One region of the Janthinobacterium rivuli genome, then DNA from elsewhere that is predicted to be linked to it. Evidence: predicted binding sites of a transcription regulator. Region 1 holds the regulator's gene; the other holds the start of a gene.
What was found. The regulator FliA, encoded in region 1, starts transcription of late flagellar genes. The targets are predictions, from matches to a motif close to CTAAAGTTTNNNNNNNNNNNGCCGNTA.
Positions count from the first base shown of each region.

Region 1 (14,786 bases):
ACGCGCGTGGTGCTGACGGAAGGCCATACGGGCGCCGACGCGGCCGGTAAAGTGATTGAAGCGTTCGGTCACTTCTTGATTGGCGGAAACTACACGGTCGGTATCGTGGTCTTCATTATTTTGACGATCATCAACTTTACGGTGGTGACCAAGGGTGCGGGCCGTATCGCCGAGGTGGGCGCCCGTTTCGCGCTGGACGCGATGCCCGGTAAACAGATGGCCATCGACGCCGACCTGAACGCCGGCCTGATCGGCGAAGACGAAGCGCGCCGCCGCCGCACGGAAGTGGCGCAGGAAGCGGAATTCTATGGCGCCATGGACGGTGCCAGCAAATACGTGCGCGGCGACGCCATCGCCGGCATCATGGTGACCGTCATCAACATCGTCGGCGGCTTGCTGGTGGGCCTGCTGCAGCACGACATGGGCTTTGCCGACGCACTCAAGAACTACACCCTGCTGGCCATCGGTGACGGCCTGGTGGCGCAGATTCCTTCGCTGATCATTTCCACGGCGGCCGGTATCGTCGTCTCGCGCGTGGCCAGCGAACAGGACATCGGCACCCAGCTGGTGGGGCAATTGTTTGCGAAACCGCAAGTGCTCTATATTACCGCCGGCATCATCGGCGGCATGGGATTGATTCCCGGCATGCCGAACATGGTCTTCATCCTGCTGGCGTCGTTGCTGGCCGGTTCCGCCTATCTGATCAGCAAAAAACGCACGCAGGAAAAAGAGGCGGCCGAAAAGCCGGCCGAAGCGCCGCAAGCGACCGTGGCGCCGGAGCAGGAAGAAGCCAGCTGGCAAGACATCATGCCCGTCGATACGCTGGGCCTGGAAGTGGGCTACCGTTTGATTCCCCTGGTCGACAAGACGCAGGGTGGCGAATTGCTCAAGCGCATCAAGGGTATCCGCAAGAAATTTGCCCAGGAAGTGGGCTTCCTGGCGCCGCCCGTACATATCCGCGACAATCTGGAATTGAAGCCGTCCGCCTACCGCATCACCCTCAAGGGCGTGGAAGTGGGCGTGGGCGAAGCGTTCAACGGCCAGTTCCTGGCGATCAACCCCGGCATGGCCAGCGGCACCTTGCCGGGCCTGGCCACCAACGACCCCGCTTTCGGCTTGCCCGCCACCTGGATCGACGCCAGCTTGCGCGACCAGGCGCAATCGATGGGCTACACGGTGGTCGACGCGGGCACCGTGGTGGCCACGCACCTGAACCACCTGATCACCTCGCACGCGTCGGAACTGCTGGGTCGCGCGGAAGTCCAATCCCTGCTCGACCATCTGGGCAAGGATGCGCCGCGCCTGGTGGAAGACCTGGTGCCGAAGATGCTGTCGCTGTCGACCCTGCAAAAGGTGCTGCAGAACCTGCTGGCCGAGGGCGTGCACATCCGCGACATGCGCAGCATCATCGAAACCCTGGCCGAGCATACGGTCAGCACGCAAGACCCGAACGAGCTGACGGCGCTGGTGCGCGTGGCCCTGGGCCGCGCCATCGTGCAGCAACTGTTCCCCGGCGCGGCCGAACTGTCCGTGATGACCCTCGACAGCCGCCTCGAGCGGCTGCTGATGCAAGCGATGGGCAATGGCGGCGATGGCGCCGGCATCGAGCCGGGCCTGGCCGACACCATCGCGCACCAGGCGGGCCTGGCTGCGCAGCAGCAGGAAGCGCTGGGCCTGACGCCGGTGCTGCTGGTGCCGGCGCCGCTGCGCGCCCTGCTGTCGCGCTTCCTGCGCCGCGCCTTGCCGCAACTCAAGGTGCTGTCGCATGCGGAAGTGCCGGAAACCAAGACGATCCGCGTCACGGCGCTGGTGGGCGCGCAATAAAGCAAACCCAAGCGAAGGGCCGGGGTCGAACCCTCAGGGTTCGACCCCAGTTGTTGCTTTTGGTCAAATAAACATCAATTTCCTCCCGGCAAACTGAATAACGGGTACTTTCCCGTCCTGTTCCTTCGATCATTTCCTGCAAGCATCGCTAATAATGGAAACTGTCCGGGTGATCTGTGTCCATGTGGAAGACAGCACTCAAGCAACAGGAGTCGACGATGGTCACACAGTTCAGCCAATATTGCGCCACCCCCGCCCTGGGAGGCCGGTCATGAATGTGAAGAAATTTACGGGCGCCTCGTCGCGCGATGCGCTGCGCAAGGTGCGCGAAGCGCTGGGCCCTGACGCCGTGATCCTGTCGAACCGCCAGGCCGATGGGGTGGTGGAAATCCTCGCGCTGGCCAATGATGATGCCGCTTCGCTGGCGTCGCCGCCGGCCGCGTCCGAAATGGCCCAGCCCCGTCCTCAGTTGCAGACCCAGTTCGCCACGCCGCAGCGTCCGGCCGCCCCGGCCCAGCGCCCGGCCACGCCACGTCCTGCCGCGCCGCGCCAGGCTGCCTCCGAGCCAGTGGACATGGCCCGCATGCAGCAGATGATGGCCAGCGCGCTGGCGCACGTCAAAGAGAACGCCGCCGCCGAGATGAGCGGCATGATGAATGAAATCCGCGCCATGCGCGGCATGATGGAAACCCAGCTGGCGGAAATCTCGTGGGGTTCGACGCAGCAGCGCGAGCCGCAAAAAGCCGTCGTGCTGCGCGAAATGCTGGCCGCCGGTTTTTCGGCCAGCCTGGCGCGCTACCTGATCGACAAGTTGCCCGCCGGCCTCGATGGCGCGCAAAGCATGCGCTGGATCAAGACCGTCCTGAGCCGCAACCTCAATACGGTCGCCAATGAAGACGCCATGCTGGAGCAGGGCGGCGTGTTTGCGCTGGTCGGCCCAACCGGCGTCGGCAAGACCACCAGCACGGCCAAGCTGGCGGCGCGCTGCGTGATGCGCCACGGCCCGGAAAAGCTGGCCCTGATCACCACGGACGCCTACCGTATCGGCGCGCACGAACAGTTGCGCATCTACGGCAAGATCCTCGGCGTGATGGTGCATTCCGTGAAGGACGAGGCGGACCTGCGCATCGCCCTGAAAGAATTGAAGAACAAGCACACGGTGCTGATCGATACGGTCGGCGTGAGCCAGCGCGACCAGATGGTGACGGAACAGGTGGCCATGCTGTCGGGCGCCGGCGCCGATGTAAAACGCCTGCTGTGCCTGAACTCGACGGCGACGCAGGAAACCCTCAACGAAGTGGTGCGCGCCTACCAGGGTAGCGGCCTGGCCGGCTGCATCATGACCAAGCTCGATGAAGCGGCCTCGATCGGCAATGTGCTCGACGTGGTGATCCGCCAGAAGCTGAACCTGTTTTATGTGTCGAACGGCCAGCGCGTGCCGGAAGACCTGTACCTGGCCGACCGCGGCTACCTGATCGACCGCGCCTTCAAGCTCAAGCGCGACTCGGCGGCCACGCAGTTTTCCGATGCCGAACTGCCGCTGCTGATGGCGCAGGCGGCCGCCCGCAACAATGAAGCGCGCGGGGTGCACCTTGGCTAATTTTGATTTCGATCAGGCCGAAGGCTTGCGCCGCATGCTGGCCGGCCCGCAGCCGCGCGTCATGACGTTCCTGTCGGCCACGCCGCAGGACGACAAGGGCGCCATGCTGGTCAACCTGGGCGCTTCGCTCGCCTACGGCGGCAATGACGTGCTGCTGCTCGACGCCAGCGGCGGCAGCGATGGCGTGGCTGCGCGCCTGGGCCTGGCGCACGGCGCCAGCCTGCGCGACGTGGCGCGCCAGCAGTGCGGCTTGAACCAGGTCATCCACCAGGTGCCGCAAGGCTTCGGCGTGGCCAGCCTGGGCGCGCGCAACCATTTGATGGACAGCATGGACTATGCGGGCGAGGACGAACTGCGCCGCCTGGGCAAGACCTTCGAGGTGCTGGCGCGCCAGAGCGGCATCGTGCTGGTCGACGGCGTCATGGCCGACGAGGGCGACTGCTTCCCCGTGCCCTTGATGGCTTCGTCCGATATCGTCGTGCAAGTCTCTACCAGCGCCACCTCGATCAAGGCGGCGTACTGCCTGATCAAGCGCCTGAGCCAGGAACTGGGACGCCGTCCGTTCGGCATCCTCGTCACCGGCGCTTCCGAATCCGAAGCAAAAGTGGTATACGATAATATGGCGCAGGCGGCGAGCCGCTACCTGGCCGTGAAGCTGACCTCGATGGGTTCGGTGCCTGCCGATGAGTATCTGCACCGCGCGGCGCGCCTGGGCCGCAGCGTGGTCGATGCGTTTCCGCTGGCGGGCGCCTCGGTGGCGTTTCGCGGACTGGCCGAGCGGCTGGCCCGTTCGGCGGCGCCGGTGCTGGGCGGCACCTTGTACCAGACGGGGAGCCCGCACCAGTTCAGCGCCTGAAGCCAACCGTAGCACCAGATAAGATGAGAAAACAATAAGCAGCCTATGTACACGGTCAAAGGGAAATCGAACAAGGACTATTTGCTGACGGAGCATATTCCGCTGGTGAAGCGTCTGGCGCACCATATGAAGGCGAAATTGCCGCCTTCGGTCGAGGTCGATGACCTGATCCAGGCCGGCATGATCGGCCTGCTCGATGCCATCAGCCGCTATGAAGAGACGCATGGCGCGCAGTTCGAGACGTATGCCGTGCTGCGCATCCGCGGCGCCATGCTCGACGAATTGCGCACCAGCGACTGGCTGCCGCGCAGCATGCGCCAGAACATGCGCAAGATCGAAGAGGCGATGAGCACCTTGCAGCAGCGCCTCGGCCACCCGCCGACGGAGTCGGAAGTGGCGAAACTGCTCAAGATGTCGCTGGCCGACTACCAGGAAATGCTGGGCGACGGCGGCGGCCACCAGCTCGTGTACTACGAAGACTTTCATGACCCGGACGGCAATGACAGCTTCCTCGACCGCCATTGCGTGGACGAGGACAGCGACCCCTTGCGTTCCCTGCTCGATACCGATTTCCGGCAATCCGTGATCGATGCCATCGACGCGCTGCCGCCACGCGAGAAAATACTCATGGGCCTGTATTACGAAGAAGAGCTGAACCTGAAGGAGATCGGCGCGGTGATGGGCGTATCCGAATCGCGCGTCTCGCAGCTGCATACCCAGGCCGTCGCGCGCCTGCGCGCAACCTTGAGGGAGCTGGCGTGGACTGGTCCAGCGTAATCGGGCTGGCGCTGGCGCTGGCGGGCCTGTTGGTCGGCCAGGCGCTGGAAGGGGGCAAGATGGCCTCCCTGCTGCAGCCTGCCGCCTTCGCCATCGTGGTCATCGGCACCTTCGGCGCCGTGCTGCTGCAAACGCGGCTGCGTACTTTTGTGCGCGGCCTGGAAATGCTGCGCTGGGTCTTCCTGCCGCCCGCCGACACGCGCGCCGCGCTGGCGCGCGACATCGGACTCTGGAGTCTGACGGCGCGCCGCGACGGGACGCTGGCGCTCGAGCGCCTGATGGAAAACACGGCCGACCGTTTCAACGCCAAGGGTTTGCGCATGATCGTCGACGGCATCGCGCCCGACAAGCTGCGCCAGCTGCTCGATGTGGAAATCTCCGCCTACGAGATGGCCGAGCGCCAGGCCGTCAAGGTGTGGGAATCGGCGGCCGGTTATTCGCCCACCATCGGCATCCTGGGCGCCGTGCTGGGCCTGATACACGTGATGGAAAACCTCACCGACCCGAGTAAATTAGGTGGCGGCATCGCCGTGGCGTTCGTGTCGACGATTTATGGCGTGGGCCTGGCCAACCTGCTGTTCCTGCCGGTGGCGAATAAACTCAAGGCCATCGTCTCGCGCCGCGTGCTGCAATACGAAATCACGGCCGCCGTGCTGTACGACATCGCCACGGGCGACCATACGCGCATCATCGAAGAGCGCGTGTCCAGTCTCTTGCACGAGCATTGACCATGATGCGGCGCGCGCGCAGGAAGTATGACGAGGAACCGGACAACCAGGACCGCTGGCTGATCTCGTATGCCGACTTCATTACCCTGCTGTTCGCCTTCTTCGTCGTCATGTACGCCATTTCGCAAGTCAACGAAGGCAAGTATCGCGTCTTCCAGAATGCCATCGGCCAGGCCTTCAGCCTGGAAAAGGGTGCGCCGCCCATCATCATGGAAGCGCCGCAGGCCATTCCTTTGCCGAATCCCGCCCTGAAGCGCCGCACGGAAGCCATCCGCCGCGAGCGCGAACACATGACGCGCCTGGCGCAGGACCTGACGTCGACCCTGGCGCCGCTGGTGAAGGAGGGCAAGGTGCGCGTCACGCAGACAAGCCGCGGCGTGAGCGTGGAAATCAATGCCAGCGTGCTGTTCGATCCGGGTGCGGCGCGCCTGACGACGGAGTCGGACCAGGCCCTGCGCGCCGTGGCCGTGCTGCTCAAGGACGATACGCACGACGTGCAGGTGGAAGGGCATACGGACGTGCAGCCGATCAGCAATTCGAACTTTGCCTCGAACTGGGAATTGTCGGCCGCGCGCGCCAGCGCCGTGGTGCGCCTGTTCATCGCCAGTGGCGTCAAGGCCTCGCGCCTGACGGCCGTCGGCCACGCCGACAATATTCCCGTGGCGCCCAATGAAACGGCGGAAGGGCGCGCGCGCAACCGCCGGGTCGCCGTGACGATTTTGTCGGGCATCCCCGAAACGGTGACGGAAGTGCCGACGGCGCCCGTGGCGCCAGCCAATTGAACGCCGCCGCTTGGTACAATCGCGGCATTCTCTCTTTTATCTCTTCCTCATGAAAAGCAGCTCCCTGGGCGGTCTCGTCTATTCCACCGAAACGGGCCGCATGTGTCCCGCCTGCCGCCAGCCGCTGGCGCAATGCGCGTGCAAGGCGCAAGCCAAAGCGGCGCCAATCGGCGACGGCGCGGTGCGCGTGTCGCGCCAGACCAAGGGCCGCGGTGGCAAGAGCGCCACGGTGGTAAAAGGCTTGGCGCTGGACGCCATCGCGCTGGCCCTGCTGGGCAAGCAGTTGCGCACGCAGTGCGGCTCGGGCGGCACGGTCAAGGATGGCGTGATCGAAGTGCAGGGCGACCATGTCGACACCATACTGGCCGCGCTGGCCAAGCTGGGCCACCAGGCGAAAAAGGCCGGCGGCTGAGGATGCACAGGCGTGCGGCCCGCTGCCGCGCGCCTGTGGTAACGTGCGCTTCCCATCCACGCGCATCGTCTCCATGAACGTCAAATTCACCGGCATCGCCATCGCCGCCGCCATCGCGGCCGTGCTGGCGCTCGTGTACTGGCCCGCACCCGACGGCGGCGCGCCGGAACCTGTCGCCGTTGCCGCCAGCACGCCGGCGGGGCGCAGCCTGGCGTCGTATCTGAATATCGACGCCACCCCGGCCGCCGATGCCGCGCCCGTTGCCGTGACCCTGGCGCGGCGGCTAGACCGCCTGGCCGCCAGCGGCAGGGCGGAAGACGCGTATGCGGCCTTCAACCTGATCGACGACTGCATCGTCTTCCAGCGCGAAAGCCGCTTGCCGGGGCTGGAATTCGAACTGGGACGCGAGATGACGGCGGAAGAAAAAGCCGCCCAGCAGCAGTTGTGCGGGGGGCTGACGCAGCGCCAGCGCGAGGATCGCCTGGGCTACCTGGCCAGCGCCGCGCAAGGCGGCGTGCCCGGCGCCGCCACCCTGTTCCTGTCGGAAGGCCCGTTCGGCGACCGCAGCGCGCTGCGCAACCGTCCCGACGATCCGCTGGTGCTGGCGTGGAAGCGGCAAGCCATCGCCCAGCTGACGGCGCAGGCGGACGAGGCGGAACTGAGCAGCGTGTCGACGCTGATGATGGCCTACCTGCGCGATGGCGAGGTGGTACGGAAGGATGCGCCGCAGGCGTATGGCTACCTGCTGGCCCTGCGCCAGGTCTACGACGATATCCTCGCGCCCGGCGTCACCAATCCATATCAGGATGAATACTGGCACTGGCTGCAGGCGGAACTGACGCCGGAGCAGCAGGCGGCCGCCAGCGCCAGGGCGCAAGCCATCGTGGCGAAATGGCGCCAGCACGCGGGGCGTCCCGCGCACGGTTGAACTGCTCAATAAGGGAAATTAGCCGATGACGACGCGCCGGCTGGCCGTGTTCGTCGTTGCTTGGCCGCTGGGGCCGTAGAAATTGCCGCTTTGGGCCGGGGGGCGCATGGCGTTCAGGGCGCCTTGCGTATGTACCATGTGCTTGTTGACGAGCAGGCTGTTCAGGCGGTTCTGCTCCTTGGCTTCGCGCGTCGTCTCGAGCAAGGCTTTCCACAGGGGCGCCGCTTCCGCTTCATTGGCGCCGACCAGCCAGTCTTCCATGCCCGCTTCGGCGGCGAGAAAGCCCGCTGCCGCCAGCGCCTGGTGGCGTTGCGCCGCCAGCTGGCTCAATTGTCCTACGAGTGCTGTCTTGCGTACGGTGAGCTCCGTGATTGCATCGATGTCAGCCGCAACCAGATGCCGCTGTTCTTCTTTCATCAATGCCAGCAATGTGGTCATGAGCTGTTGCTCGTCGCGCAGGCTGGAAAACGGAGTCACTGATTGCATGAGGGAACCTATCTATTTCGTGAGTGCAGCAAGTCCTTGACCGTGTCGAGGAGACCGTCCGCCACTTTTTCTGAGTTGACCTGGAACTGGCCGTCGGCGATCGCCAGCTTGATGCGTTCAACTTTTTTCGTGTCGAACACGGCGCCGCTGCCGGCAGTTGCACTGGCCGCTAATGCCTGTCCTTGCGGCGACAGGCGTACATTGTCCGACGTTGTCGGTGTTGCCTGGGCTTTCTCGGCATTCCGGGCGCCGGAGGTACTCGCGGGCGCCACCGGCAGGCCGGGATTGCTTTTAATGGTGTTGTCGGTAATTTTCACAGCGTGATCCTCGTCTGGTCGAAGTCAAAAAACTCCGGGATATGTGTCATTATCGGCACCTTCTCCCGAAACTTTAGTGCGCCAGACCACAATATCGCTGTCCATCCGTGTTCAGAAGGCTACTTCGACCATCCCCCCGGCCCGCGCCACGCCGCTGATCTGCTGGCCGCTCTGCGTGCGCACCTGCACCGTCTGGCCATCGCCGGCACTGCCGATGGCGCGTCCTTCTGATGCCACCTGGAAACCGTTGCCACTCGAAACGACGCGCACCAGCTGGCCCTGCATCACCACCGGCTTGCGGCGCAAGGTGTCGAGGCGCATCGGCGTGCCTGGCGGTAAGGAAATATTCGTGCTGGCGCCGACCACCTGGGCCATGTCCGTGGCGATGCCTGCTGGCAATGCGGCCAGGTCGCCCTGCATCGTCACCAGCTGGCTGGCGTCGATGGCTTGTCCTTGCGCCAGCGGCACGGCGCTGGCCACGTAGTCGCCCACGACGGCCACGTTGGCTTGCAAATAAATGGTCCAGCTGGAGGGCGCCGTGCAGCGCACGCCGACGGTGGTCTTGCCCCAGGCGCGTGCACCCGGCGCCATGAATGCTTGCGGCGCGGGGCAGGCGGCCAGGTTCAGGCGCGGATCGACGGCGCCGACGGTGATCGTCACCTTGCCCGGCAAACCGTTGCTTTGTACTTGCAGGAATTGTTCCACGCTGTTGCGCAGTGCTTCCGGCGTTTGCCGGCCGGCGTTTTGCGCCTGGGCCAGCAGTGGCAGGGCGGCAAGAGCGAAGAGGAAAGCAAGCGGTGTTTTCATGGTGATAGGCCTCTGGAATACTGCCATGATAGTGCGGGCGGCCCCGTTCGAAGCGCCGATTAAGGGGTAAAAGTATGGTCTGATCCGGCGATGGTCTTGCTGGTGGGCGCCGTACTATGTTTCCTGTCATCACTATACCGCCATCCTTCCGCCATCTCGGGCGCCAGTGGCAGATCTTTCCGGAGCCTGACATGATAGGGAAACTCGACGATTACATGCGCTTCAACGAGACGGCGCTGAGCCTGCGCTCGACGCGCCAGGAATTGCTCGCCTCGAACATCGCCAATGCCGACACGCCCAACTACAAGGCGCGCGATGTCGATTTCGCCGCCGCCCTGAAGGGCGCGATGGCGCGCAAGGATGGCGTGCCGCCGGCCCTGAAAGGCACGGCGCCGCAGCATATGCCGGGCAAGGGCGTGGCCGCCGCAGTGGGCGCAAGCGGTGGCGGCAAGGTCGAGACCCTGGCCGACGGCACGCCGCTGCTGTACCGCGCGCCGGCCCAGGGCGCCGTCGATGGCAATACGGTCGACATGGACCTCGAGCGCAATGCCTTTGCCGACAACGCCATCCGCTACGAGGCGGCCGTGACTTTCCTCAACTCGCAGATCAAGGGCATGCTGACGGCCATCCAGGGAGGACAATAATCATGTCGCTATTTAATATCTTCAATGTTTCCGGTTCGGCCATGAGCGCCCAGGCGCAGCGCCTGAACACGGTGGCCAGCAACCTGGCCAATGCGGACAGCGCCACCAGCGCCACGGGCGAAGCCTACCGCGCCAAGCAGGTGGTGTTCGAAGCCGTGCCCATGGCCAATGGCGCCACGGCCGTCAAGGTGCAGAAGGTGATCGAAGACCCGTCGCCGATGAAGCTGGTCTACGACCCGAAGAACCCGCTGGCCGACGAGAAGGGCTATGTCACCATGCCCAACGTCAATACGGTCGACGAGATGGTCAACATGCTGTCGGCGTCGCGTTCGTACCAGACCAACGTGGAAACCATGAACGCGGCCAAGTCGCTGCTCCTGAAAACCCTCACCATCGGCCAATAAGGCTGACTGATTATTATGGCAACCATCGATACCAGTACCTCTAAAATCACCGACCTGATGGCGACGATGAATCCGAAGAAGACGACGGCCGAGCCAGGCAGTGTCGAAGCGGAAACGAACAAATTCCTCACCCTGCTGGTCACCCAGCTGAAAAATCAGGATCCGATGAATCCGCTGGACAATGCGCAATTGACCAGCCAGCTGGCCCAGCTGTCGACGGTAACGGGCGTCAACAAGCTCAATACCACCGTGGAAAGCTTGAAAGCCAGCTACCAGCAAGCCGAATCGATGCAGGCGGCCAACATCATCGGCCATGGCGTCTTGACGGCGGGCAAGGATATCAACCTGAGCAAGAGCGCCGCGCTGCTGGGCGTGGACCTGGCCACGCCAGCCGACAAGGTCAAGGTCGTCATCTACAAGGATGGCAAGGAAGTCCATTCCATCGACCTGGGCGCACAGGCGGCGGGCACCTTGCCGCTGGGCTGGAACGGGTCCACCGCCGACCTCGACAAGGATGGCAAGCCGGTCGTGCTGGCCGACGGCGCCTACACCTTCACGGTGGAAGCGACGCGTGGAGGCACCAAGCTCAAGGATGCAACGGCGCTGATGTTCGGTTCGGTCGCCAGCGTGTCGACGGGCGCGAATGGCGTGAAATTGAATGTGCCGGGCGTGGGCAGCATCACCATGGCCGACGTGAAACAGATTCTGTAAGCCGCTTACCCTGAGCGTGACCCTCTACCCCTAATTTCTACCAGGAGAACACAATGTCTTTCCAACAAGGCCTGAGCGGCTTGAATGGCGCCGCCAAATCGCTGGACGTCATCGGCAACAACATCGCCAACTCGTCGACCGTAGGTTTCAAGCAGTCGCAGGCCCAGTTCGCCGACATTTATGCCAACTCGCTGTATGGCGTGGGCGGCAACCAGGCGGGGATCGGCGTGTCGGTCTCGCAAATCGCCCAGCAATTCAACCAGGGTAACCTGGAATCGTCGTCGAATCCCCTCGACATCGCCATCAATGGCGCCGGCTTCTTCCGTACCAGCGTCAACGGCGCCATCCAGTACTCGCGCAATGGCCAGTTCCAGGTCGACAAGAGCGGCTTCATCGTCAACGCCCAGCTGGCGCAGCTGACCGGCTATCCGGCCGACGCCAACGGCAAGATCGTCGCCGGCGCCATGGTGCCCCTGCAGATCGACCAGTCGGACATGAAGCCCCAGGCAACGACCAAGATCAGCACGGAAGTCAACCTCAATTCGAATACGTCCATGCCGACCACGGTGCCGTTCAAGACCACGGAAGACTCCTCGTACGGCAAGTCGTTTCCCGTGGAAGTCTTCGATTCGCTGGGTAATTCCCACATCATGTCGAATTTCTACGTCAAGACGGGCACCAACACCTGGGATGTCTACTCGGCCATGGACGGCACGGAAGTGACCAGCATGAAGGCCGCGGCCGCCCTGCAGACGGACGCCGCCTCGCTGGCCGCGCGCGCCGCCTACCAGGCCGCCGCCACGGCCGTGCCGCTGGTGCCGGCGAATGTGACGACCGCCGCCGTCGCCTACGGCAATGCTGCCGGTGCCGCCGTCTCGGCCGCCGCCGCCGCCGCGGGCGCCACACCGGCGCAACTGGCCGCCATCGCCGCCACCTATGGCAGTGCCGTGCCGAATGGCATCAACTCGAGCCGCACGCCCGACCAGATCGACGCGGCCATCCGCGCCGTCACCAATGTGCCAGCCGTCAAGACCGGTTCGCTGGTCTTCAACACCCTCGGCACCCTGGACCGGGCCGCCATGCTGGCCCTGACGCCGCCGCAAACCCTGCCCGTCACCGTCAACCTGCCAATCTTCCCGGCCACGGGCGCGAATCCGACCCTGTCGGTCCAGGTCGACTTCACCAAGTCGACCCAGCTGGGCAGCGCCACGGCGGAAAAGAAAACGGAAGCGGACGGCTACAAGGCCGGCCAGCTGAGTCAATTCATCGTGGGCGACGACGGCATCATCCAGGGCCAGTACAACAATGGCAAGACGCGCAGCCTGGGCCAAGTGGTGTTGAGCAACTTTGTCAACCCGAACGGCCTGGAACCGCTGGGCAATAACGCCTGGGTGGAAAGCTCGGCTTCGGGCAAGCCCGTCACGGCCGAGCCCAAGACGGGCAACCTGGGCAACTTGCGCGCCTCGGCGGTGGAAGTGTCGAACGTCGACCTGACGGCGGAACTGGTCAACATGATCACGGCCCAGCGCGCCTATCAGGCGAATGCGCAGACCATCAAGACGCAGGACTCGGTCCTGCAGACCCTCGTCAACCTGCGCTAAGAGTAAGGGGAGCCGTTCTGCCGGATGGCTCCCGGCTTTCGTTTTGCACGGAGAAAACACATGGACCGTCTCATCTACACCGCCGGCTCGGGCGCCAAGCACATCCTCGACAAGCAGGCGACCACGGCGAACAACCTGGCGAACGCCACCAGCACGGGTTTCCGTGCCCAGCTCGACTCGTTCCGCGCCGTGCCCGTGGTGGCCGACGGCATGATGCCGACGCGCACCTTCGTCGTCGATTCGACGGTCGGTTCCGATTTCACGCAAGGTCCGATGCAGCACACGGGCCGCGCGCTCGACGTGGCCGTGGAAAACGGCGGCTGGATCGCGGTGCAGTCGGCCGACGGTTCCGAAGCCTACACGCGCAACGGCGCCTTGAAGCTCAATGAAAACGGCATGCTGCAAACGCAGTCGGGGCTGATGGTGCAGGGCGATACGGGCCCGATGGCGATTCCGCCCGGCGTGACGGTGGCCATTGCCAGCGACGGCACGGTGGGCACGATTTCCACCGACGTGCCGCCAGGGCCATCGACGGTGCTGGGACGCATCAAGCTGGTCAACCCGCCCGAGCAGCAACTGGTGCGCGGCGACGACGGCCTGTTCCGCCTGAAGGATGGCACGGTGGCGCAAGCCGACCAGGCCGTCAAGCTGACGACCGGCGCGCTGGAAGGCAGCAATGTCAGCCCAGTCGACTCGATGGTCAGCATGATCGCCTTGGCGCGCCAGTTCGAAACGCAAATGAGCTTGTTGAAGAATGCCGAGAATAACGCGGCGAAAGCCACCCAGATCCTCGCTTTGAATTGATGGGGGCCACCGCATAATGGTCACATAGAAATAGTCTACAGAGCTGACTAGCGCTGTTATTGGAGAAAAATCATGATTCGTTCCCTTTGGATTGCCAAAACCGGCCTGGAAGCGCAGCAGACGCAGATGGACGTGATCGCCAATAACCTGGCCAACGTCAGCACCACGGGCTTCAAGAAGTCGCGCGCCGTGTTTGAAGACTTGCTGTATCAAAACGTGCGCCAGCCTGGCGCGCAATCGTCGCAGCAAACCCAGCTGCCATCAGGCTTGCAGATCGGTACCGGCGTGCGCACGGTGGCAACCGAACGCATCCATACGCAGGGCAATCCCCAGGCATCGGGCAATTCGCGCGACGTGATGGTCAACGGCACGGGCTTCTTCCAGGTGCTGATGCCGGACGGCGCCACCGCCTACACGCGCGACGGCTCGTTCCAGACGGACGCCAACGGCCAGCTGGTGACGTCCGAAGGTTTTGTCATCCAGCCCGCCATCACCGTGCCGACCAATGCGCTGAGCCTGACCGTGGCGCGCGACGGCACCGTTTCCGTCACCTTGCCCGACACGGTGGCGCCATCGCAAATCGGCTCGCTGCAATTGACTACTTTTGTCAATCCCGCCGGTCTGGAATCGAAGGGCGAAAACCTGTACATGGAAACGGGCGCTTCCGGCGTGGCGCAAACCAACACCCCGGGCACGAACGGCGCCGGCGTGCTGATGCAGGGCTATATCGAGACATCGAACGTCAACGTGGCCGAGGAAATGGTCAACATGATCCAGACGCAGCGCGCCTACGAGATCAACAGCAAGGCCATCACCACATCCGACCAAATGCTGCAGAAACTGTCGCAACTTTAATTTTCATAGTCGTCATGCCATCCGCCGCCGGATGGCAGCGGAGGTTCGCCATGCAATACCCCATCATCGCCTTGTTCTCTGCAGTCCTGCTGTCCGGCTGCGCCATCACGCCTACGTCCATCGTGCAATATCCGACCTCCACGCGCGCGCCGATGCCGGAACCGGTGGTCGTCAACAATGGCTCCATCTACCAGCCGTCGACCTACCGTCCCGCCTTCGAAGACCGCCGCGCGCGCCACGTGGGCGACAC
Region 1 covers NZ_CP121464.1:5,271,750-5,286,535, reverse strand. Annotated here, with positions in the region: gene flhA (flagellar biosynthesis protein FlhA) at 1-1,824, shown strand, start outside; gene flhF (flagellar biosynthesis protein FlhF) at 2,096-3,424, shown strand; gene P9875_RS23980 (MinD/ParA family ATP-binding protein) at 3,417-4,280, shown strand; gene P9875_RS23975 (RNA polymerase sigma factor FliA) at 4,326-5,057, shown strand; gene P9875_RS23970 (flagellar motor protein) at 5,039-5,785, shown strand; gene motD (flagellar motor protein MotD) at 5,791-6,567, shown strand; gene P9875_RS23960 (translation initiation factor Sui1) at 6,617-6,979, shown strand; gene P9875_RS23955 (hypothetical protein) at 7,053-7,907, shown strand; gene P9875_RS23950 (flagella synthesis protein FlgN) at 7,926-8,393, opposite strand; gene flgM (flagellar biosynthesis anti-sigma factor FlgM) at 8,402-8,710, opposite strand; gene flgA (flagellar basal body P-ring formation chaperone FlgA) at 8,822-9,517, opposite strand; gene flgB (flagellar basal body rod protein FlgB) at 9,709-10,161, shown strand; gene flgC (flagellar basal body rod protein FlgC) at 10,164-10,565, shown strand; gene P9875_RS23925 (flagellar hook assembly protein FlgD) at 10,581-11,276, shown strand; gene P9875_RS23920 (flagellar hook protein FlgE) at 11,330-12,877, shown strand; gene P9875_RS23915 (flagellar basal body rod protein FlgF) at 12,938-13,681, shown strand; gene flgG (flagellar basal-body rod protein FlgG) at 13,754-14,536, shown strand; gene P9875_RS23905 (flagellar basal body L-ring protein FlgH) at 14,587-14,786, shown strand, end outside.

Region 2 (14,786 bases), 2.7 Mb from region 1:
GCAAGCAAATGTCATCACACGGCTGGGAATGTAAAAACCGCCTGGCGGGATCAACCCGGCAGGCGGCGTGGCAACACTGAATCAGGAAGGAATCAGCGTACGCGGCGCAGCGAGGAAATCTGGTTTTCCATGGCGTTCAGTCGGCCATACTCGCCCGGCCCGATCACTTCGCAGCGGCCACGGAAGTTCGAATCGCTGCACACTTCCCACTGGCCTTCATTGACGATGATGGACGAGGCGCGGTCATTGAAATTGAAGCGCACCAGGTCCTCCGCGTTGCGCTCCAGCGCCAGCGGTTCGCCGCGCATGCCCGCCTCGGGGAACAGCAGCACGGCGCCGCGCTGCTGGTACTGCGGCTGCTGGTATTGCGGCTGTTGATATTGCGGGTACTGCTGCTCGTACTGCGGCCGCTGGTACTGATTCTCGTACTGCTGCTGGCGGCGCGCTTCGCGCTCGTCGACCATGCGCGCCGACGACACGCGTCCGTCAAGACCACGCCCCAGGTCGTCGTGGCGGCCAGGGCCGAAAATGCGGCAAGTGCCCTGGTAGTTCGAATCGCTGCACAGCTGCCAGTAGCCGTTATGGATCACGATGCTCGTGGTGCGGTCATTGAAACCGATGCCGACGAAATCGTCCGTATCGCGGTTCAGGCGCGCCGAGCCGCCATTCTGGCCCGCGCCCGAATACACTTCCAGGCTGCCGCCACGGCCATAGCCGCCATTGCCACGGTCCGGATCGCGCCCCGGGCGTCCCGGATTGTAGCCATCGCCGCGCCCCGTTTCGCGCACTGAACTGATGGCGTCGTTCATGCCAGGCATCGAGGCGTACTCGCCCGGCCCCAGGGTCTTGCACCTGCCGCGGAAGCCGGCATCGGTACAGACATCCCAGGTTCCTGAACGCACCACGATGCTCGACACCTTGTCGTTGAAGCCCTGGGGCGACAGGTTGTCCGCCGTTTCGCGCAGGGTCACGGCGCGGCCACGGAAATTGTCATCCTGGAACAGGGTGATCTCGCCCGCATGGGCGGCCGCATGGCCCCCCAGCGAGAGCAGCAAGGTCGCCGCGCATGCCAGCGTGTGTTTGAGAGGGCCCGTCATGATTAACTCCATTCTTCATTCTTTGGTGATGATTTGCCTGGCCAAAACGCCAGGATGCCATTGTAACAAGCGCCCTCCCCCACGGAAGGTCGCTCAAGACAAATGATCGACATGACAACTGATGCCAGTGTAACCATCCGCAGAAAAAAACGGTGTAACAAAGTATGGGAAAAGCACAATAAATTGTTACTAAAAGCAATAGCCGGCCCCGGCAGGGACCGGCTACGCTTGCCAGTCTGGCGTCAGCGCACTTCGCGCACCGACGAGATGCGGTTGCTCATGCGTTCCAGGCTCGCGTATTCACCGGGTTCCAGGGTGCGGCAACGGCCGCGGAAGCCTACGTCCTCGCACACTTCCCAATAGCCGGAGCGCACGCGCACGCTTTGCACCGTGTCGTTGAAATCGCGCTCGCGCAAGTCGGCTGAAGAGTTGCGCACGCTCAAGCTGCGGCCGGCGAAATCGTCGCGCGTGTAAAAGGTCAGTTCGCCGCCCAGCGAGCGCCCCGGCAAATGGCCGTGCTCCCGGTCGCGTTCCCAGCGGCCGTCCCGATCTCGCCCACGGTCACGATCGCGGCCCGGATGCCCACCCCAGCCGCCGCGCACTTCGCGCAGCGAGGTGATCTTGTTGGCGCGTTCATCGAGCGATGGATACTCGCCCGCCTCGAGCAGGAAGCAATCACCGCGAAAATCGGCTTCCTCGCACGCTTCCCAGCGGCCCGAGCGCACGCGGATGCTTTGCGTCGTGTCGTTGAAACGGACGTCTTCCAGGTTGGCGACCGTATCGCGCACGGTCTGCGAGCGGCCGTGAAAATCGTCGCGCGAATACAGGGTCAGTTCGCCAGCGCCGGCCAGTTCGGCCGTCATGGCGGCGCCCAGCAACAGGGCGCAGTTCAGGGTGTGTCTCAGCATGGTCTTGCTCCATAGTCAGGATAGTACGGTGTGACTATTTGGTCATCTTGCCAAATAGAGCACGCAGTCTAGCCGCGACTGGCCCATTTAGCTGTAACAAATGATTACCGCGCCCGGCCCCTCGGGGCGCCACGGCGGACAAGCACGGCGAATGCCGGTAGAATCTTGTGTTTCGTCAAGCTTGCCGCCATGCCACACACCACCTCGTTCACCCTGCCCGCCATCCGCACTGAAGTCTCGTCGCTGTGGAAGCTGGCCTGGCCCATCCTGATCGGCCAGCTGGCCACCGTCGGCATGGGCGCGGCCGACGTGGCGATGACGGGGCATACGAATCCCGAGGAACTGGCGGCCGTCTCGCTGGGCGCGGCCATCTGGTCCATCGTGCTCGTCACCGTGAGCGGCATCATGATGGCGATCAATACGCTGGTGGCGCATGAAATCGGCGCCGCGCGCCACGACAAGGTGCCGCACATCGTGCGCCAGTCGCTGTGGAAGGCGCTGCTCGTGGGTCTGGTGGCCTGCCTGCTGACGAACATGGCGGCGCTGGTGTTCGACCACCTGATGCTGGAACCGGCCGTCGCATCCAAGGCCAAGCTGTTCGTGCACATCATCAGCTGCGCGCTGCCGCCGTTCGCCGCCTACCGCGCGCTGTACGGCTACAGCACCAGCATCAACCAGACCAAGCCCGTGATGGTGATCGCGCTGGCCGCGCTGGGCCTCAATATCCTCGTCAACTATTTGCTGATCTACGGCCACTGGGGCATGCCGAAGATGGGCGGCGTGGGCTGCGCCGTGGCCACCACCTGCTGCGTGTGGATGATGCTGCTGGCCATGCTGGCCTGGATCAGGATCGCGCCCGCCTACCGCGCCACGTATCCGTTCACGCACTGGGAAGGGCCGCAGCTGTCGTCCATCGGCCCCATGCTGCGCCTGGGCCTGCCCATCGGCGTGACCTACTTTGCCGAAGTGAGCGCCTTTGGCGTCATCAGCCTGCTGGTGGCGCGCTTCGGCGTGATCCAGGTGTCGGCGCACCAGATCGCCCTGAATTTCTCGTCCGTCGTTTTCATGGTGCCGCTCACGTTCGGCATCGCGCTGGTGACGCGCGTGGGCCATGCCGTGGGCGAAGCCAATCTGCGCCGCGCGCGCTTCATTTCGTGGGTGGGTGTGGCCATGTCGCTGACGGCGGCCATCGTCTCGGCCACCGTCATCACCGTCTTCCGCCACCAGATCGCGCAAGCCTATACGTCCGACCCGCAGGTGCAGGAACTGTGTGCGCAACTGCTGCTGTTCGCCGCCCTGTTCCAGCTGTCCGACGCGACGCAGGTGGCCACGTCCTGCGCCATCCGCGGCTACAAGGTGACGCGCCAGCCGATGCTGATCCAGCTGCTGGCCTTCTGGGGCTTCTCGCTGCCGATCGGCTACGTGCTGGGCCTCGCGCCGCAAAGCTTCATCTGGTCGCCGGCCGAGCCGATGGCCGCCGCCGGCTTCTGGATCGGCCTGGTGACTGGCCTGACGGTGGCGGCCGTGCTGTTGACCTGGTATCTGAACCGGCTGTCGCTGCAGCGCCTGCGCGCCGCCTGACCCTCCTGCAAGGAAACCGCCATGCCACAACCGCGCCCCTTCAAGCAAGTCGATGTCTTCAGCAGCGTGTCCTTCCAGGGCAATCCGCTGGCGGTGGTGCTCGACGCCGACGGCCTGGATGACGCGCAGATGCAGGCGATTGCGCGCTGGACCGGCCTGTCGGAAACCACCTTCGTGCTGGCGGCGCGCGACCCCGCCGCCGACTACCGCGTGCGTATCTTTTCGCCCGAGACGGAATTCCCGTTTGCCGGCCACCCGACCCTGGGCACGGCGCACGCCCTGCTCGATGCGGGCCTGCAGCCGAAAGGCGCACGCATCGTGCAGGAATGCGGCGTCGGCCTGGTGCACATTGAACAGCAGGCGGGCGGCGTGCTGGCGTTCCAGGCGCCGCCCTGCACGGCGCGTGCGCTCGAACCCACTCTGCTGCCGCTGCTGCAAACAGCGCTGGCCGGCACGCCAGCCGCTGCCGGCAGCGTCGTCGACATGGGCATCCGCTGGCTGTGCGTGCCGCTGGCAAGCGCCGCCGCCTGCCTGGCCGTACGCGCCGATATCGCCGCGCTGACGGCCTTGCTGGCCGCCTCCGGGACCGATGGCCTGGCGCTGTACGGCCCGCACGCAGCAGGCGGACCGGCCGACTACGAAGTGCGCGCGCTGCTCAGCGAACATGGCGCGCTGGTGGAAGACCCCGTCACGGGCAGCGCCAATGCCTGCATCGCGCAGCTGCTGGCCGGTGGCGACTACAGCGTCCGCCAAGGCACCTGCCTGCAACGCGACGGCCGCGTATCCGTCCGCTTCCGCGATGGCCAGGCCTGGATAGGCGGCGCGTGCCTGACCGTGATCGCAGGGTCGATATTGGCCTGAACCGCATAAAGCGCCATGGAATGGGTGGCTATCGGATATTTCCAGCGAAGGAAATACGGCCAGCGCCCCCATATTCCGTGGCCGGGGCTATCGCATAAAGAGGCACGCTCTGGTATCGTCTTACGCTTAGGCAACGCTCAAGTTCGCCTATGCATGCAGTGCCCTTCATCCTTCCAACTACCGAGACATCCATGCGTTTTATTCTTTGTTTTCTGGCCGCGATGGCCAGCGTTCCCGCATCGGCTGAAAAGCTGACCCTGGAACGCATCCACGCCGATCCGGCACTGGCCGGCCCCGGCGTGCGCTACCTGAAGGTCTCGCCAGACGGCGAGCGAGTCACGTTCCTGCGCGGCCGCGCGGACAACCAGTTCCAGCTCGACCTGTGGGAATTCAAGCTGAAGGACAAGAGCACGCACCGCCTGGTCGACTCGAAGGCGCTGGTGCCGAATGAAACGATTTCGCCCGAAGAGCAGGCGCGCCGCGAACGCGAGCGCACGGCCAGCCTGAACGGCATTCTCAGCTACAGCTGGTCGCCCGATGGCAAGCAGCTGCTGGTGCCGCTGGCCGGCAATCTGTATCTGGTCGACGCGGCCCACCCGGACAAGGCGCGTCTGGTCGCCAAGGGCAATGTGCTCGATCCGAAAATCTCGCCGAAAGGCCGCTATGTCTCGTTCGTGCGCGACCAGAATATCTATGTGATCGACCTGAAGTCGGGCCAGGAACGCCAGCTGACGACCGATGGCAAGGGCACCATCCGCAACGGCGAAGCCGAATTCGTGGCGCAGGAAGAAATGGGCCAGCGCACCGGCTACTACTGGGCGCCCGACGATTCCGCCATCGCGTATAAACGCTATGACGAAGCACCGGTGCCCGTCGTGCGCCGCTTTGAAATCTTCGCCGACCGCACCGACGTCGTCGAGCAGCGCTACCCTGCCGCCGGCGACCCGAACGTGCTGGTGCAGCTGCTGATCGTCTCTCCGGAAACGGGCGCGCAGCGCCAGGTGGACCTGGGCACGAACCCGGACATCTATCTGGTGCGCGCCGACTGGAGCGCGGACAGCAAGTCGCTCGTGTACCAGCGCCAGTCGCGCGACCAGAAGACCCTCGACCTGGTAGCCGTCGATGCAAGCACGCTGGCGCAACGCACCCTGCTGACGGAAACGTCAAAGACCTGGGTCAGCATCCATGACGACCTGCGCTTCCTGTCGAACGGCACCTTCCTGTGGTCGTCCGAGCGCACGGGCCGCAACCACCTGTATTTGTACGACATGAGCGGCAAGCTGCTGCACCCGGTCACTTCCGGCGCATGGGGCATCGACAGCGTGCTGGCCGTGAACCAGAAGACGGGTAAAGTGTTCGTCGCGTCGAACCGCGACGCCGTGATCGACAAGCAAACCTACGCCCTGGCCCTGGACGGCAGCACGGCCGACAAGCCGCAGCGCGTGACGAAAGCCGATGGCTGGCACGACACGACGTTCTCGCGCAATGGCGAAGTCTTCGTCGACACGTATTCCGACCCGGCCACGCCGCCGCAAGTGAGCATCCGCCGCCCGGACGGCGCCATGGTGGGCTGGCTGGAAGAAAACGCGCTGAACGCCAGTCACCCGTACGCCAAATACAAGGCGGACCACCTGCCAACGGAGTACGGCACCTTGAAGGCCAACGATGGCCAGACGCTGTATTACTCCATCGTCAAGCCGTCGAACTTCGACGCAAGCAAGCGCTATCCCGTCTACCTGTCGACCTACGGCGGCCCGCACTCGCAGCACGTGGCGCGCCGCTGGGGCAACAACTTCGACCAGTACATGGCGCAGCAAGGCTTTGTCGTCTTCCGCCTCGATAACCGCGGTTCGTCGCGCCGCGAGCGCGCGTTCACGGATGCCATCTACCATAATCTGGGCGCGGCCGAAGTGGCCGACCAGCTGGTCGGCATCGACTGGCTGGGCAAGCAAAGCTTCGTCGACCCGAAACGCATCGGCGTGTTCGGCTGGAGCTACGGCGGCTTCATGACCTTGCGCTTGCTGTCGGCCGCATCCGACAAGATCGCCATGGGCGTTTCCGTGGCGCCCGTGACCGACTGGTCGCTGTACGACACCCACTACACGGAGCAATTCCTCGGCATGCCGAAGGAAAACGTCGATGGCTACAAGGCCAGCACCGTGTTCGCCCACCTCGACGGCCTGAAGTCGCCGCTGCTGCTGGTGCACGGCATGGCCGACGACAACGTCTTGTTCAGCAACAGCACGCGCCTGATCGACGCGCTGGTGAACCGCGGCGTGCAGTTCGACCTGATGACGTACCCGGGCGCCAAGCACGGCATCTCGTCGCGCGCGGGCCAGCGCCACGTGTACAAGAAAATTGAAATGTTCTTCAAGCAGAACCTGGGCGTCGCGAAGTAAAGCGCGCCCGCAAATGAAAACCGCCGCCTGTCTCGCGACAGGCGGCGGTTTTTTTATGCGTGCGTCAGATTATGGCTTGCGCGTTACGGTCTCGACCGCATCTTTCACATCGCCCACTTTCTTCTGCACTTTGCCTTCGACCTGGTTTGCCAGGCCCTTGGCTTGCTGTTCTTCGCTGCCGACCAGTTTACCAGCTTGTTCCTGGATTTTACCGCCGACTTCCTTCAGTTTACCTTCGACTTGATCTTTGTTCATGATGGATCCTCACTGTAGTTGGTACATCTGTTGTCCTGCCCCGAAGGGCCGGTACTGCGGCTCACACGCTGTTGCAAACTGCTTGCTGCGTGTCGATGTGTCCATACTACGCTTGAGGTTGCAAAAACTATGTACGGTCCCTAACACATGCCAAAAATCAGCTAATGACGCGAAATCAGCCCGCTTTGCGCCAGACCGTCGCCAGCCACGGCTGCTGCTCGCGCGGCAAGCCGGGCGGACGGTAATACTGCTCGATCAGGCTGAAACCGGCCGCCTGCAGGTAGGCGGCCCACGTCGCTTCGTCGTGGTAGCTGCCGTAGCGGGCGCCATTCCAGCCTTCCTGGTTCTGCCCGCGCGGGTTCGAGCTGAACAACACACCGCCGGGCTTCAGGCACGCGACCAAAGCGCGCAGCACACCGGGCAAGGCGGCGCTGGGCACGTGGAACAGCACGGCATTGGCGAACACGCCGTCGAAGTGACCGGCAGGCAGGTCGAGGTCGACGAAATCCTGCCGCCAGACGGTGCAGCCGCTGTAGGCGCGCGCCATCTCGACGAAGCGGGCGCTGCCATCGACGCCGGTCGCATGGTGGCCCATGGCCGTGAACGCTTTCAGATCGCGGCCCGGGCCGCAACCGAGGTCGAGGATCGCCAGCGGCGCCGGCTTGCCGATGGCGGCCAGCAGCGCGCTGATGTTCTGGCTGACGTCGTGGTCGCGCGTGCCTTCGAAAAACTGCTCGGCGCTGGCGTCGTAATGGGCCAGGGTGCGGCCCGTGATGGCGTGGATGGGGTCTTGCTGCGGGTTCGGCTTCATGGCGGTCCTGTCGATATGTTCCGCCATTTTACGGTGCCGGCGCGCTAGGCGTGCGGCACCGTCAATGACTACCAGACGCGCACGCGCTGCTCCGGCGCCAGGTACAGCTGCTGCCCCGGCTGGACGTCGAAGGCCGGGTACCAGGCGTCGAGGTTGCGCACGGTGGCGGCGCGGTATTGCGCCGGCGCATGGCCGTCCGTGAGGATTTGCTGGCGCGCCGCCGCTTCGCGCGCCTTGCTGCGCCAGCTGACGCCGTAGCCGATGAAGAAATCGCGGTCCGCACCAGGCTGCACCGGTTTGCCCTGCTGCGACAGGGTGAACGCGTCATGCGCGGCCGCCACGCCGGCCAGGTCGGCCAGGTTTTCGCTCAGGGTCAGCTGGCCATTCACGGCCAGGTCGGGGAACGGTTTATAGGCCGCGAACTGCGCCACCAGTTGCTTGGATGCTGTCTGGAAATGCGCCAGGTCGGCCGGCGTCCACCAGTCGCGCAGCTTGCCCTGGGCGTCGAACTGGGCGCCCTGGTCGTCAAAACTGTGGCTGATCTCGTGGCCGATGGTGGCGCCGATGCCGCCATAGTTGGCCGCATCGGATGCTTGCGGGTCGAAAAACGGCGGCTGCAGGATGGCGGCCGGGAAGTTCAGCGCATTTTGCAGCGGCAGGTTGACGGCGTTGACCAGCTGGGCCGGCATGGCCCAGGCCTTGCGGTCGGGCGACTGGCCCAGCTTGGCCAGCTCCTGACGATAGTGGAACTGTTCCGCGCGCTGCACATTGCCCAGCGCGTCGCCACGCACCACGCGCAAGCCCGCATAGCTGTCCCAGCGCTCCGGATAGCCCACGCCCACGTACAGCGTCTTGAGTTTTTCCTGCGCCTGCGCCTTGGTGGCCGGCGCCATCCAGTCCAGCTTGTCGATGCGGCGCGAGAAGGCGGCGACGATATTCGTCACCATCTCCTGCACGCGGGCCTTCGATTCCGGCGGGAAATAGCGCTCCACGTACAGCTTGCCGACGGCGTCGCTCAGGGCCGCGTTGGTTGCCGCCAGTGCGCGCTTGCTGCGCGGCGACTGCTGCGGCGTGCCGCTCAGGGCGCTGCCATAGAAGGCGAAGCGCTGCTCGGCGGCCGCCTTCGGCAAAATCGTGCTGAAATGATTGATGGCGTGGAAGGCCAGAAAATCCTTCCACGTGGCCAGCGGCACGCTACCCACCAGGGCCGCGCTGCCCGTCATGGCCGTCGGATGCCAGACGATGAAATCCGTCTGCTGGCCCAGACCGGCCGCCTGGAAGAAGGCTTTCCAGTCCAGTCCAGGCGCCTTGCTGGCGAAGTCGGCGGCGCGCCACGCATTATTGCCCTTGGCGACATCGGCCGAATCCTCGCGGCTGGCGTGGCTGGCGGCAATTTGCTGCTCCAGCGCAAACACGCGCGCGGCGCGGGCCGGCGCATCGCTGTAGCCGGCCTGCTTGAGCATGGCCGCGATATGCGCCTGGTAGCCGGCGCGCAAGCCCTGCATGCGGGCGCTGTCGCCCTGGTAGAACGCGCGGTCAGGCAAGCCCAGCCCGCCCTGCAGCAGATACGCCACATTGCGCGTGGTGTCGTTCAAGTCTTGCGCCACCCACAGGCCGAACAGGTTTTCCGTATAAAAATTGGTGGCGTTGAGCGGGTCGACATCGGCGCGCAAGCTTTCGCCCAGCGCGCGGGCCAGTCCCGCCTGGTCGCGTATGCCATCGATTTTCTTCAGCAGCGGCTTGATCGGCGCCCAGCCTTTCGCTTCGATAGCCGATTCATCCATCCACGAACGGTAAAAATCGCTGACCTGGCGCGCCGAGGCATCGGCCTGCGGCGCCGCCGACAAGCCTTCGACGAGACCGATGATGCGCTCGTTGGTGGCGTTGGCGAGGATGGCGAACGAGCCCCAGCTGCTGCGGTCGGCGGGAATCTCCGTCTTGCGCAGCCAGTCGCCATTCACGTAATCGTAGAAATCGTCGCCGGGCAAGGCCGTGGGGGCAGCGGGAACAACGGCGCTGGCGGCCGCCTGCTGGCCATGCGCCTGGGCGGGCAAGCCGGCCAGCGACACGCCGGCCAGGGCGAGGATGATGGCGGCCTGGACTGGCGTCCGGGACCAGGAAAAACGCAAACCGTGCATGGCGATCCTTTCGATGGAATAGTCAAAATCATAGCCTGTTTCCCATGAAAAAAGCGCCCCGGAATTTTTTTGCATGCGGACAAAAAATCGGCCTATAGTTTCACGACCCCGCGCCGCGCGAATGCCAAGGAGATTGCCATGCAACTGGAAGCGCTGTTTCAGCAACCCCACGCCCTGCCTGCCGCCCCGAAGATCGTCGATGAACTGGTGCGCAGTTTCGACAACCCCGCCATCGCCACCGAAGACATCGCCCGGCAGCTGGGAGCGGACCCGGCCTTGAGCGCCAAGCTGCTGCGGCTGGCCAACTCGGCGTATTACCACGTCTCGCGCAGCATCGGCACGGTGGAAGACGCCGTGCTGATGCTCGGCTTTGTAACCGTGCGCACGCTCGTCATCAGTTCGGGCCTGGTCAGCGGCTACAAGGCCGTGCCGGGACTGAATCTGCCGCAATTCTGGCGCTACAGCCTGCACAGCGCCGTGTCGGCCCGCTGGATCGCCAGACAGACGGGCGACAACCAGGATCTGGCGTTCACCATCGGCATGATGCATGCGATCGGTCAACTGGTGATCCATGCAGCCATGCCCGAACAAGCCATGCAGCTCGACAAGATCGCCCCGCCGCTCGACGCGCGCCGGCTTGACGCGGAGCGGGTTTCCCTGGGCTATGACTATGCGCAGGTGGGCGCCGAACTGGCACGCCGCTGGAAGTTCCCCCCTGCCTTTGCCGAGGCCATCGCCGCCTTTCCCGATCCGCTGGCCAAGGCGCCGCTGAACCGCCTGGCCGCCATCATCCACCTGGCCGCCTGGCGCGCACGCATCGATGAAAACGCGTTGAGCAATGAAGAAATCATCGCCTGCTACCCCAGCAACGTGGCCGAAGCGCTCGGTTTGCCGCCCTCGGTGCTGGTCGACAAGATGCCGCCGCCCACCGAACTGAGCGCGGGACTGGAAGAACTCGTCAAATAAATCCATCAGCGCCGGCATCGTCGGCCCAGCATCCATGCGGCTTGGCGGGCGATTTCGGCAGCCCGCCAAAACTATCCAAATTATTTTCACTTTTTTTTCAAAAACACCCTCAAGTTCCCCCAGGACCTGCCGTTAATCTAGACAAGCGGTAATCCATTCACTAGTTACGGGTGTGCTCATGACCTCCAACGACGTTCTCTCGATGTATGAAAATATTGCAGGAATGACCAATAAAATGGTCGTGGCCGCACGTTCGAGCGACTGGAATGACTTGGATGCCCTGGAAAACCAGTGCGCCAGCGCCGCCAGCGCGACCATGACGGGCAAGGTGCCTGCCCTGGCCGGCGCCTCGCGCCTGCGCAAGATCGATTTGCTCAAGCAAATTCTGGCAAACGACCGCGAAATCCGCGCCATCACGGAACCGTGGATGACGCAGCTGCCGAGCGCCATGCAGGGCGCGCGCGCCCGCATGTAAGAAGCTGCAGCACCAGAAACGACAAAAGCACCCGCGGGTGCTTTTTTTACATCTACCGCCTGAGCAAGGAGCGCGGCAGTTGCGGCGCTCGGGAACAAGGAGGGGGAATTTGGAAGGCGAGCCCCAGGTATCTCCTGGCGTCGCCTCGCTGCCGGTTGCATCCGGCGTTCGCGAGCACATCGTCGGCATCGCGAACCGCTTCCAGACCCAGGCGTTTATGCAACGCTACACCTGTTTGCCGCGCCACACTATCGTTGGTGACTGCGCCAGGCTGGGGCTGTTTTGTCGTAGAGCAAGTCCACTGAATTAATCATAACACCATCTTTAAGAAATAGGCAACGCGATTGGCAAGCATATCCATGTCTTTTTTCAATATCTTTTTTTATATCAAATTGTAGCGCAGCTTTGCAGCACGATTAACGCGAGAACGGCTCCGGTTCCGGCTCGGCTACCGTTCCGTCCTCCACCGCCTCCGTCAGCACGGGCACATCCTTTTTCTTGCGGCGGAACGGTTTGCGCAGCAAGACCCAGTATTTCGACGGCGCGCCCGGCACTGCCGCCTGCTTGCGCTTGCGCACGACATACACGATGAGCGCCGTCAGCAACAGGAAGGCCACGGTGCCGATACCGAGCCACAGCAAGCCATTGCCGCCCGCCTTCTTGTCAGCGGCTGGCGCCGCGTGCAGGGGCTTGGGCTTGGCATGCGGCGCCGGCGCCTCGGCAGGCGCGGCAGCCGGCGCAGCAATGGCGGCGGCGGCGGGCTGAGCCAGCGCCTTTTGCAAGGCGCCGATCTTGCCCTCCAATTCGCCGAGCTTGTCATTCAGGGCCGCATTTTTCTCATCCAGCGCCACGCACGCTTGCGCCTGCCCGGCATCCGCCTGCGGTGCGCAAGCGGCCACGGGCGCTGTGGCGCGGCGCAGCGGCGGCGCACGCAGCGCGGGCGCAGCCGGTGTGGGCGCGGCGGGCGGCGGCACGAACACGCGCGCCGGGCGTACCAGGCCCTCGGCACGCGCGCGGGCCGCCAGCGCGGCAGCATCGGGCAACGGCGCGCCAGTCACTGCGCGTGGCAACGGCGCGGGGACAGGCATGGGCATGGGCACCGGAACGGCGGGCCTGGCTGGCGCACTGACGGCAGCGGCAGCAGGCGGCGCCGGCGTCAGCCACAGGGTGCCCAGGCGCACGACGGCGCCATTGCCACTGCCCAGCAATAAATACAGATGCACGTGGCCCGCCTGGATCGCTTGCCGCGTAGTCACGCGCACATAATGGCGGCCACCGCGCTCCAGCGGGCTGATCGTCAACCCCTGCAGGGCCGGATCCATGCCGATGCCGCCACCGCGGTACACATCGGGCGAGGCCAGGCGCACGGCCACGCCATTGGCCTCCTCGGGCGCCAGTGCCGTCAGTTCGATCTCGGCCAGCAAGGGCTGGCCCACGTGCGACAGCACGGCCATCTCACCCAGTTCGGCCGCCATGACGGGCGGCATGGCCAGGCTGGCGGCGGCGCACGCGATCAGGGACCAACGGAGAATAATGCTGCTGTGCATGGACTGATCGCTTTGATAACAGGATAAGAAGGGGGACTCGCCTGTCTTTAACGGCAGGAAATCGCAAAAATATAGATGGGCCACGGCAAAAATGATGCAATACAGCATCATCCTGTGCCTTTTTGACGCCTGGAGTACACTCGATCCACCTCTATCGATGAAAGGGATGTCATGAGTAGCAGAATCGAACGCGACAGTTTCGGCCCGATCGACGTACCCGCCGACCGGCTGTGGGGAGCGCAAACGCAGCGCTCGCTTGAGCACTTCCATATCTCCACGGAAAAGATGCCGCCCGAACTGATCGCCGCCCTGGCCACCGTCAAGCGCGCGGCCGCCCACGTCAACCTGGACTTGGGATTACTAGATGGCAAGAAAGCCATCGCCATCACGCAGGCGGCCGACGAAGTGCTGGCCGGCAAGCATGACGCAGAATTCCCGCTGGCCGTCTGGCAGACGGGCTCTGGCACGCAAAGCAATATGAACATGAATGAAGTGCTGGCCAACCGCGGCTCCGAGCTGATCGGCGGCTTGCGCGGTGCCGAGCGTCTGCTGCATCCGAACGACGACGTCAACCTGGGCCAGTCCTCGAACGATATCTTTCCCACCGCCATACACGTGGCGGCCGCCCTGGCAGTCGCCAACACGGTCTTGCCGCCGCTGCGCCAGCTGCGCGCCACCCTGGACGCGAAAGCGACGGAATTTGCCGACATCGTCAAAATCGGCCGCACCCATTTGCAGGATGCGACGCCGCTGACCCTGGGCCAGGAATTTTCCGGCTACGTGGCGCAGCTGGACTTTGCCGAGCACATCATCACGGCATCGTTGCCGCCGCTGCTGCAACTGGCCGCCGGCGGCACGGCCGTGGGCACGGGCTTGAATGCCCACGTGGAATTTGCCGGCCGCATCGCGCAAGAACTGGCGCGCCTGACGGGCCAGCCGTTCGAGACGGCCAGCAACAAGTTTGCCGCCCTGGCCGCCCACGATGCCCTCGTCGCCGCCCATGGCGCGCTGAAAACCCTGGCCACGGCCCTGATGAAAATAGCCAACGACGTGCGCTGGATGGCCTCCGGCCCCCGTTCCGGCCTCGGTGAAATCACGATACCGGAAAACGAGCCGGGCAGCTCCATCATGCCGGGCAAGGTCAATCCTACCCAGTGCGAAGCGCTGACCATGCTGTGCTGCCAGGTGTTCGGCAACGACGTCGCCATCACGGTGGGCGGCGCCTCGGGCAATTTCGAGCTGAACGTCTTCAAGCCCTTGATTGCGCACAACTTCCTGCAAAGCGCGCGCCTGCTGGGCGACGGCATGCGCAGCTTCGACGAACATTGCGCCCACGGCATCGAACCGAACCGTGCACGCATCGCCGACCTGATGGAGCGTTCCTTGATGCTGGTCACGGCGCTGGCGCCGCACATCGGCTACGACAAGGCGGCGCAAATCGCCAAGCAGGCCCAGCATGAAGGCACGACCTTGAAGGAAGCGGCGCTGGCCTTGGGCTTTGTGACGGAAGAGCAATTCGCCGCGTGGATCGTGCCCCTGGAGATGACGCGGCCCAACAAAAGTTAAGGCTCAGCCTGCATTCTCCCTCGCTTCATGTAAACTATGATCTTAGTTGACACCGTCATTCAGTGTTGAAAACACATCGTTGCAATAAGGGATACAATGCAAAAAGTAAGCTTTGATTTAACATCCGAGTTCGTCGAGCTGAACCAGCTGTTGAAGCTGGTCGGCCTGTGCGACAGCGGTGG
Region 2 covers NZ_CP121464.1:1,678,082-1,692,867, reverse strand. Annotated here, with positions in the region: gene P9875_RS07555 (beta/gamma crystallin-related protein) at 93-1,097, opposite strand; gene P9875_RS07550 (beta/gamma crystallin family protein) at 1,340-2,005, opposite strand; gene P9875_RS07545 (MATE family efflux transporter) at 2,195-3,586, shown strand; gene P9875_RS07540 (PhzF family phenazine biosynthesis protein) at 3,608-4,447, shown strand; gene P9875_RS07535 (S9 family peptidase) at 4,639-6,846, shown strand; gene P9875_RS07530 (CsbD family protein) at 6,916-7,101, opposite strand; gene P9875_RS07525 (class I SAM-dependent methyltransferase) at 7,277-7,912, opposite strand; gene P9875_RS07520 (M13 family metallopeptidase) at 7,981-10,050, opposite strand; gene P9875_RS07515 (HDOD domain-containing protein) at 10,189-11,016, shown strand; gene P9875_RS07510 (flagellar protein FliT) at 11,240-11,491, shown strand; gene P9875_RS07505 (hypothetical protein) at 11,908-13,038, opposite strand; gene fumC (class II fumarate hydratase) at 13,210-14,604, shown strand; gene P9875_RS07495 (RNA-binding S4 domain-containing protein) at 14,701-14,786, shown strand, end outside.
Region 2: P9875_RS07510 (flagellar protein FliT) is a predicted target of FliA. The motif match lies at 11,125-11,151, and genes of this name have one in related genera.